DNA from 3 places in the Azoarcus sp. KH32C genome. Region 2 is predicted to be linked to each of the others. Evidence: riboswitches for the same ligand, from Rfam matches in the RefSeq annotation. Region 2 holds a riboswitch; each other region holds the start of a gene.
What was found. A riboswitch is a leader RNA that binds a small molecule or an ion and turns the genes downstream of it on or off. The one in region 2 is predicted to bind cobalamin.
Positions count from the first base shown of each region.

Region 1: it holds a riboswitch for cobalamin, as region 2 does, so the genes downstream of both, cobD (threonine-phosphate decarboxylase CobD) here and cobM (precorrin-4 C(11)-methyltransferase) in region 2, are expected to answer to the same signal.
Region 3: it holds a riboswitch for cobalamin, as region 2 does, so the genes downstream of both, bluB (5,6-dimethylbenzimidazole synthase) here and cobM (precorrin-4 C(11)-methyltransferase) in region 2, are expected to answer to the same signal.

Region 1 covers NC_020548.1:220,677-223,948, forward strand. The annotation lists gene purU (formyltetrahydrofolate deformylase) at 1-449, opposite strand, end outside; gene AZKH_RS23840 (GlxA family transcriptional regulator) at 643-1,698, shown strand; cobalamin riboswitch at 1,725-1,934, shown strand; gene cobD (threonine-phosphate decarboxylase CobD) at 2,056-3,042, shown strand; gene AZKH_RS23850 (hypothetical protein) at 3,262-3,272, opposite strand, start outside.
Region 2 covers NC_020516.1:4,584,342-4,587,613, forward strand. The annotation lists gene AZKH_RS20600 (DEAD/DEAH box helicase) at 1-579, shown strand, start outside; gene rquA (rhodoquinone biosynthesis methyltransferase RquA) at 601-1,290, opposite strand; cobalamin riboswitch at 1,471-1,692, shown strand; gene cobM (precorrin-4 C(11)-methyltransferase) at 1,873-2,682, shown strand; gene AZKH_RS20615 (sirohydrochlorin chelatase) at 2,679-3,272, shown strand, end outside.
Region 3 covers NC_020516.1:1,063,882-1,067,153, reverse strand. The annotation lists gene AZKH_RS04810 (cache domain-containing protein) at 1-52, opposite strand, end outside; gene pyk (pyruvate kinase) at 240-1,688, shown strand; cobalamin riboswitch at 1,728-1,932, shown strand; gene bluB (5,6-dimethylbenzimidazole synthase) at 1,976-2,731, shown strand; gene fba (class II fructose-bisphosphate aldolase) at 3,128-3,272, shown strand, end outside.

The DNA.
Region 1 (3,272 bases), on a different replicon from region 2:
GTCACCGGCAGGTGATGAAAGGGGATGCCGTGCCACTCAGCGAGCGGGCGCAGATCGGGATGGTTCGACACGATCGCCGGCACGTCCATCTTCAGCTCGCCGGTGCGATGCCGGTACAGCAGATCGTCCAGGCAATGGTCGAACTTCGACACCATCAGCAGCACCTTCGGGCGCGCCAGGGTGTCGTGCATTTCCCATTCGAAGTCCTCTTCGGCCTGCGGCAGTTCCTCGCCGAAGACGCGCTTGAGCTCGTCGAATGACGGTGTGCGCTCGGGGGTCGTCGAAAACACCGTCCGCACGAAGAAGCGCCCGGTCAGGATGTCGTCGAACTGGGCCATCTCCATGATGTAGCAGTGGCGCTCGGCGAGAAAAGTCGAAATGCGCGAGACCGTGCCGATCACGCCCTTGCAGCTCGCTTTGAGTACGTAGATGTTCTTGCCTTCCGTCATGACTGACATTGCGTGTCTCCTGAATCCACCACAGAAGAATCTAATCTTCCGGCTGATCGTCGCTTGCCTGATTGGGACAGTCTGCAGCCAGCGCACGACATCCGTCGTCGCGGCGGATCGCGCAGGGGGAGATCCGAAAATCTGCTGTATATTTTTTGGCGGCCCAGGCACAAGCAGACAATTGGAGACGGATATGGGTGACAAAGCGCGCCAAGCCCCGCGCAGCTTCGACAGCGGCTTACGACATAGCAATCAGGCCTACTTGCAGGGCCAATTGTCCGACGATGCGCACCCGCCCATCTGTCGCCGGATCGCGTTCGTGCTGCTCGAACATTTTTCGATGATGGCCTTCACCGGCGCCGTCGACGCGATCGTGACGGCCAACCTGGTCAGCCACAAGCCGCTCTATCGCTTCGAAACGTACGCCCTGGAGGGGGCCACGGTGCGCAGTGACCTGGGCATCAACATTTCGGTCGATGGAGCCCTGCCCGCGCTGGACGCCAACGATCTCGACATCCTGATCATCTGCGGCGGCTTCCGCTCGAAGCTGGAACCCGGACGTCCGGTCCTCGAAAAGCTGCGCGAGGTGGCGAGGCGCCGGGTGATCCTGGGCAGCCTGTGGAACGGCAGCTACCTGCTTGCACACGCAGGCCTGTTGGACGGCTATTCCTGCACCGTGCATCCGGACAGCCGCGCCGGCCTCGAGGAGCTGCGCCCGCAGGTCAGGCTCCTGCCGAATCCATTCGTGATCGACCGCGATCGCATCTCGTCCGCCGGGGCCAACAGCGCCCTGGGCATGATGCTCGCGGTGATCCGGCATCACCACGGCGAGGAGATGGTGCGTGGCATCGAGGAGATCCTCTCCTGCGACCGGACGCTCGACGATCTGCCTGACAGTCCGATGCCGACCCTGGTGGATAACCCGACCTTTCCCGATGTGCTTCAAAACGTGCTGCAGCTGATGAAGAGCAATATCGAGGAGCCCTTGAGCATTGACGATCTGGCGCTCCACGCAAAGACCTCGCGGCGCCAGATCGATCGTCTGTTCCAGCGCTACATGAACACGACGCCGTCACGCTACTACCTCGAAACCCGCCTCACTCGCGCACGGCGCCTGCTGCAGCAGACCAACGAGCCGATTACCACCGTTGCGATCGCCTGCGGCTTCACGAGCGCCCCCCATTTCAGTCGCTGCTACCGCGAGTTCTTCGGCATGTCACCTTCGCAAGTCGGCCGTAGGCGTCCCTGAAACGCTTCCCAAACGACTTTGGCGGTGGATATACTTTGATGATGGGTGCCTGCCTCCACGGTCGTGGAGCGGGTGAAACGGGAAGCCGGTGACTCTTGGACGACAAGACATTCCGGCGCAGCCCCCGCTGCTGTAAGCCTGACGACTCCGCCTCAAGCCACTGTGCAATGCACGGGAAGGCGGCCGGAGAAGACTGAGGGCAAGCCAGAAGACCGGCCCAGATGAATTGTTGCGATTCCCCGGGGTAACGGGAATGCATCTGATGACTGGCACCCGGTCCGTCTGTCCACCGCCATTCTTCCGACCTGCAAGACCTTTCCCCTCCGTACACCGTTTCGCTGTTTACCGGAGCTCTCCATGCTTTACCACGGTGGCCGCGTCATTGCCGCGTCCCTTCAATACGGCATTCCTCCCGCGGAATGGCTCGACCTTTCGACCGGCATCAACCCGCGCGGCTGGCCGGTGCCGAGCTTGTCGCCGGCCTGTTGGCAGCGCCTGCCGGAAGAGGATGACGGTCTCGAAGCCGCCGCAGCAACGTATTACGGCAGCGCGCGCCTGCTGCCTGTGCCGGGGTCGCAGGCCGCCATCCAGACGCTGCCCTCTCTCTTCCCGCGGGCCTCGGTGGCCGTCTTGGGACCGCTCTACAACGAGCATCCCCAGGCCTGGACGAAGGCCGGGCACGAGGTCCGGCACATGGCATATGCCGATCTGGCGCAAGCGCTCGAAGCCGAAACTCCGGTTGTCGTCTTATGCAATCCGAACAACCCGACCGCCGGGTCGCATCCGCGCCCCGCCATCCTGGGCGCAGCCAAGGAGCTCCAAGGTCGGGGCGGCTGGCTGGTGGTGGATGAGGCTTTCGCCGACCCTCTGCCCGCGGATAGCGTTGCCGCCCTGGCCGGCAGTGCGGAGGCACCCAACCTGATCGTGCTGCGTTCTCCGGGGAAATTCTTCGGCCTGGCCGGCGCGCGGGTGGGTTTCGCATTCGCCGCGCGGGAAATCCTTGTCCGGCTACGCGAGATCATCGGCCCCTGGGCCGTCGCCGGGCCGTCCCGTGAGGTCACCAAGCAGGCGCTTGCCGATCGCAAGTGGCAGGCAGAGACGCGAGAGACGCTTTTGGCCGAGGGGCGGCGCCTGCAGCAACTCCTGGCGCCGCTCGGCCAGGTCGCCGGAACGCCGCTGTTCGCCACGGTCACGACCGACCGGGCCCATTCGCTGGTCAAGCACTTTGCCGAACGGGCCATTCTCGTCCGCCATTACGATCCTCAGCCGCTGGTTCGATTCGGGCTGCCGGCCAACGAGATCGACTGGCAGCGCCTCGCCGTGGCAATTTCGGAATGGCGGTAAGCAGGTCGAACATGAGCCCGTCTTGAGGCGACGCCCTTCAGAGAGGGCATCGCCTCGCGGACCCGACTGATGTTGGCTAGATCTTCGTCACGAACGTGCGCGCATGGTAGAGCGGCACCAGACTCAACGCGAAAATGACGATCAATGCGAGCGTGTCCGCTCCCGGATACCCCCAGAATTGCGACATGGTCCGTCTCCTTGTCCTGCGGTTGAATAGGTTCAAAGCAAGC
Region 2 (3,272 bases):
GAGCTGCCGAACGTGCCGGAAGACTACGTGCACCGCATCGGCCGCACCGGTCGTGCCGGTTCCAGCGGCAAGGCGATCTCCTTCGTCGACAGCGAGGAGAAGTCCTATCTGACGTCGATCGAGCGCCTGATCAAGCGCAGCATCGAGCGCACGCCAGTGCCGGAATTCGTGACGCACGCGCCCGATCCGGGCGACGACGCCTCGCGCCCGGCACGCGATCCGCGCCAATCGGGTCGTCGCAACGACAGCCGCACGCCGCGCCAGCCGCAGACGGAACGTCCGGCCCCGCGCGCGCAAAGCCACGGCGCGAACCGCCAGCCGGCACGGCAGGGCGGACAGGCCGAGGGTGGCAATGCTGCGAACCGTCCGGCCCGCAATGGCGAAGCCCAAGGTAATCGCAATGCGCGCAACGGCCAGACGAACGGCAACCACGCGCCGCGCCAGCAGGAAGCCGGCGCCAACCGGGCCCCGCGTTCGGCCGAGGCACCGCGTCAGCAGCAGCCCCGCTCGGACGCCGGACGCCGTCCGGCACCCCGCCCAGCGCTCTTCAACGCGAAGCCGGGTTCGCGCAGCGAATAAGCCTTCGTGTCACGGTGCGGCTCAACCGCGCCGCACCCCCACGAGCTTCTGATAAAGACCACCGAACAAGGTGGTCTTTTTCCATTCGAAGTCGCCCGAATGCGCAGACAGTGCCGGGATGTCCGTGTCGAGCAAGGAATCGGCGAAAGGCTCGAGCCAGCGGAACACCTGGGCCATGATCGGCCGCAGCGGATGCCAGGGATGCGTGCGGTGGTAGTCCACAAAGACGATCTTGCCGCCCGGCCGCACCGCGCCCAGCAGGTTGTGCACGATGCATGCACGCTCGATGGGAGGCACTTCGTGCAGCAGGAAGAAGCAGCACACGGCATCGTAGGCCGCGGCGTCGACGGTATCGGGCGCGGCGAGATCGCCTTGCCGCGCCTGCGCCTGAGGCAGGCCGTCGAGCTTGCGGCGCACATTGGCAACCTGAATCGGCGCGACGTCGATGACTTCGAGGTCGCCTTCACCGCCGACTTGTTCGGCCAGCATGCGCGAGAACGGCCCGTAGACGCAGGCCGCCTGCAGCAGCCGCTGGCCGGCCTGGAACTCCTCCGCTGCCGCCTGCATCAGGCGCCCCGCATTGCCCCACAGGATCGCCGAAACGACGAGCGAACGGTCTAGCCAGGGCAGCGTCCGGCGGTCAAGATAGGCCCAATGATAGGTGCGCGACAGATAAAGAGGTACTGCACTGACTCGAGGCACTGTTGGCATTAATGACATCCCGGTATGAGCAGTCTTCATCGTTGCCAGCATAACCGTAGATTCGGCGCCATGGAACGCCTTCTGCATACGCCACCCAGTGTGCACTGCAGCAATCTGTCCGAGGCGAAGTAAGACCTTGAAGACCTTCCGTAAGGGCAGCTTGCGTTGCGGAAAGGTGATCGCTATGCTCACAGCTGTTTCGATCCGGGTTCCCCGCCATGCGACCGCGTGGAGGGGTGAAACGGGAAGTCCGGTGACGTTCGGGGACACGCTCCCCCGACCAGTCCGGCGCAGCCCCCGCTGCTGTAAGCCTGACGGATCCACCACACGCCACTGAGCCTTGCGCTCGGGAAGGCGGCGGAGTCCGGGAGAAGGCAAGCCAGAAGACCGGCCCGATCGAGTATGCAGTTTCGTGTGCCCCGGGGTGTGGGCTTGCCGACTGGAATCCGATCGCGTCCGCCACGGGCTCAGGCCCGCCCGCTTCGCCTCATCGACCCAGCCACAAGTTTCCGACCGGACCGTGTCGCTCGCGACCCGTCCGTCGTCTCCACTCTCCGGAGCGCGTTTGTCACGCACTCGTGGGGAGTCGTTATGCATTCCGAACGTGCGCCCGGAACCGTCTGGTTCGTCGGCGCCGGTCCGGGCGATCCGGACCTCATCACCGTTAAAGGCCGCCGCCTGCTCGAACAGGCGGGCGGCATCCTGTTCGCGGGCTCGCTCGTCGACCAGGCGGCGACCCTCTACGCGCCGGAAGGCTGCGCGATCCGCGACTCGAAGGACATGACGCTCGAGGAAATGAGCGCTTGGCTGATCGATGCCGCATCGCGCTGCGAGACCGTCGTGCGCCTGCAGACCGGCGATCCGGGCCTCTATGGGGCTCTGGTCGAGATGACGCGGCTGCTCGATGCGGCGGGCGTGCCGTGGAAGGTCGTGCCGGGCGTGTCCTCCGCACTGGCCTCGGCCGCGGCGGCCGGTGAAACGCTGACGCTTCCCGAAGTGACGCAAACCGTGATCCTGACCCGCGTCGCCGGCCGCACGCCGATGCCCGCGGGCGAAGAGCTCGACGCGCTCGCGGCGCACCGCACGACGCTGTGCATCTTCCTGTCGATCACGCTGCTGCACGAGGTGCAGGACGCGCTGCGCCGCGCCGGCTGGCCGGAGGATGCGCCGCTCCTCGTCGTGCAGAAGGCGAGCTGGCCGGGCGAGGAGAAGATCGTCCGCGGCACGCTCGCCGACATCAAGAAGAAGTGCCAGGCGGAGAAGATCGCCTCGCAGGCCATGATCATCGCGAGCCCGGCGCTGGGCGCGCGCGACTGGCCCGAGATCGCCCGTTCCAAACTCTACGACCCGAGCTTCAGCCACCGCTTCCGCCGGGCCACCGTCACGGAAAACGCATCATGAAGAACGACACCACGATCCTGCTGGTCGGCCACGGCTCGCGCAACCGCGCGGGCAACGACGAGATCGAGCGCTTTGCCGCCGAGTGGCGCGCGCGCCGCCCGCAGTGGCGCATCGAGGCCTGCTTCATCGAGTACGCCGACGTGCTGCTCGACGGCGGGCTCGATCGCGCGGCCGCGGGGGCGAAGCGCGTGATCGTGATCCCCTTCATTCTGAATGCGGCAGGCCACGTGAAGATGGAGATCCCGGCCGCGATCGAGCACGCGCGCGAACGTCATCCCGCCGTCGCGTTCGAATGCACTCGCCACCTCGGCATGGGACGCGAGATCTTCGACGTGCTGATGGGCCGACTCGACGGCCTGATGCACGAGCTGCATGTGCCCGATCCCTGCACGACGGGCGTGATCCTGCTGGGCCGCGGGTCGTCGGATGCCGGCGCGAACGGCGAGCTTGCGAAGATGGCGCGCTGGGTGTTCGAGGCCACGGACCACGAGCTGGTCGACCTCGCCTTCACCGGCGTGACCTGGCCGCGGATCGAGACGGCCGTGCAACGGCAGGTGCGCCTCGGCATGACACAGATCGCGGTCGTTCCG
Region 3 (3,272 bases), 1.6 Mb from region 2:
GCTGCATCATCAGGACTGGCACACAGAGTGATGCGAGGAAAGCAGATTTCATGGCGTTCGAAGGTCCGGAGGCTGGATTGATGAAAGCAAAATTATAGGAAGCAACAGCATCTGTCGATAGGCTGGCGTAGGCAGGTTCGCACGAATCCGACCGGCGGCGAAACGCCGCCCCGTCGGTCTCGTCGCCGAGTCGTGGAGGTAGAATCGTGTCCTCGGATGCATATCGACACGGAGACAGCATGCCCCGCCACACCAAGATCGTCGCCACCCTCGGTCCCGCCTCGACTGATCCGCAAGTCCTCGAACGCATGGTGCATGCCGGCATCGACGTCGTGCGGATGAATTTTTCGCATGGCAAGGCGGAAGACCACATCGCGCGGGCAGCGGCGATTCGCGAAGCGGCGGCGCGGTGCGGACGCTCGGTCGGCATCCTCGGCGACCTGCAGGGGCCGAAGATCCGCGTCGGCAAGTTCGCCGGCGACCGCGTGCATCTGCAAAAGGACGCCCCCTTCATTCTCGATGCCCGATGCGAGCTGGGCGACATCGGCCGCGTCGGCCTCGACTACAAGAACCTGCCGAAGGACGTCAAGGCGGGCGATGTGCTGCTGCTCGACGACGGGCGCCTCAAGCTCGTCGTCGATCGCGTCATCGGCCACGAGATCCACACGACGGTGCGCGTGGGCGGCGAACTGTCCAACAACAAGGGCATCAACCGCCAGGGCGGCGGCCTGACCGCGCCGGCACTGACCGCGAAGGACATGGACGACATCAAGACGGCCGCCGAGATCGGCGTCGATTTCGTTGCGGTCTCTTTCCCGAAGAGCGCGGCCGACATGTACATGGCGCGCCAGCTGCTGCGTGCCGCGGGTTCCGAGGCGCTGCTGATCGCGAAGATCGAGCGCACCGAGGCGGTGGCCAACCTCGACGAGATCCTCGACGCCTCGGACGGCATCATGGTCGCGCGCGGTGACCTCGCGGTCGAAGTCGGCGACGCCGCGGTGCCGGCGCTGCAAAAGAAGATGATCCGCGCCGCACGCGACCGCAACAAGCTCACGATCACGGCGACGCAGATGATGGAGTCGATGATCACGAGTCCGGTGCCGACGCGCGCCGAAGTCTCGGACGTCGCCAACGCGGTGCTCGACGGCAGCGATGCGGTGATGCTGTCGGCGGAGACCGCCTCCGGCAAGTACCCGGTCGAGGTCGTCGAGGCGATGAGCCGGGTCTGCCTCGAAGCGGAGAAGTCTTCGGACGTCACGCTGGATCGCGACGTCCTCGACCGCGTCTTCACGCGCATCGACCAGTCGATCGCGATGGCCGCGATCTGGACCGCCTGGCACCTCAAGGTGAAAGCCATCGCCTCGCTGACCCAGACCGGCTCGACGGCGCTGTGGATGAGCCGTCTGAACAGCGGCGTGCCGATCTATGCGCTGACCCCGGAAGCCTCGGCCCGCAACCAGATGACGTTGTACCGTGAGGTCTTCCCGCTGCTGATGTCGCAGACGCATCAGGACCGCGACGTGCTGCTGTGGGAAGCCGAGCAGATCCTGCTCGACCAGGGCGTCGTCGAGCGCGGCGACCTGATCGTGCTGACCATCGGCGAGCCGATCGGCACCTCGGGCGGCACGAACACGCTGAAGATCGTACGCGTGGGCGAGCATCCGGCGCCGCATCTCACCGAGCAATAAGCTCCGCGGTCCGCGCGCGGCTGCTACACTGCCGCGCTCGACCAGACATTGCCTCCGGGTGCCTGCCATCGGCAGGAGAATCGGAAATGCGGTGAGGCGCCTTCGAAAGATCGCGCCGATTCCGCAACGTGCCCAACGCTGTGAGGGGGACCGCCGCCGCAACATGCCACTGCCCGTCCGGGCGGGAAGGCGCGGCGCGGGACGAACCCGAGTCAGAAGACCGGCCCGGAGGCACATTGCGGCAGGCAGGCCCGCCTGTCGCCCACCGTGCTTCAGAAGGGGAATCCATGAACGGCACACACCCGGGCCACCAGGCTCATCACCACTTCGACGACGCCGAGCGCGCGACCGTCTATCGCAACATCCTCGCGCGGCGCGACGTCCGCGGCCAGTTCCTGCCCAATCCGGTTGCCGACGACATGCTCGCTCGCATCCTCACCGCGGCCCACTTCGCGCCCTCGGTCGGCTTCATGCAGCCATGGAGCTTCGTCGTGATCCGCGACATGGCCGTCAAGCAGCAGGTGCATGCCGCCTTCGCCGAGGCCAATGCCGAAGCGGCGCAGATGTTCGAAGGCAAGCAGCGCGAGGTGTACTCCGGCCTGCGCCTGCAAGGCATCCTCGAAGCGCCCGTGAATCTCTGCATCACCTGCGACCGCGACCGCGCCGGCCCGGTCGTCATCGGACGCACGCACATCAAGGCGATGGACCTCTACAGCACGGTCTGCGCGGTGCAGAACCTGTGGCTCGCGGCGCGCGCCGAGGGCCTCGGCGTCGGCTGGGTCAGCATCTACCGCCAGGCACGCATCCGCGAGATCCTCGGCCTGCCCCAACGCATCATTCCGGTCGCCTACCTGTGCGTCGGACACGTCAGCCATTTCCTCGACCAGCCCGAACTGCAGACCGCCGGATGGCGTCCGCGCCTCCCGCTCGACGAGCTCGTGCACTTCGACGGCTGGGGCGGTGCGGCACCCGAAGGCGAAGGGCTTCGGCAAGCCCTCAGGCAAGCGCAACATCGCGCCGCACAAGGCATTCCGCCTATCTGAGGAGGTGAGTTAACCCCGCGTTGAGAGAGGCCGACTCGTCGTCCGCGGCAAGCGCGCCCTCACCTGCGCATCCCTACCGGCGGGCTACTCCGAAGGAACCATCGGCCTGAAGGACGCTCCAATTAAAGCCAACAAACTCGGTTTCGGTTCGGGCATGCCGGACGACCGCGAGATTCCCGTCACCGGACGTGTTGATGCGGCAACGCAGGCGGAGTTGCTCAAGTAAGGTAACCCCCTCCAACCCCGTCTGTGGCGGCCGCGATGGCCCGGAGCGAGCTCCGGGCCATTTTCTTGTGCGCCGCCATGCCGCGCGCGAAGCCCATCGGGTGCCGACTGACGTTAAAATGCGCAGTTAGTCGCACAAAGTTGTGCCAGAAAACCAATCGGAGAAGTCCCATGCCCCTCGTTTCCATGCGCCAGCTGCTCGATCACGCCGCCGAAAACGGCTACGGCTTGCCGGCGTTCAACGTCAATAATCTGGAACAGGTCCAGGCGATCATGGAAGCCGCGGCCGAACTCGACAGCCCCGTGATCATGCAGG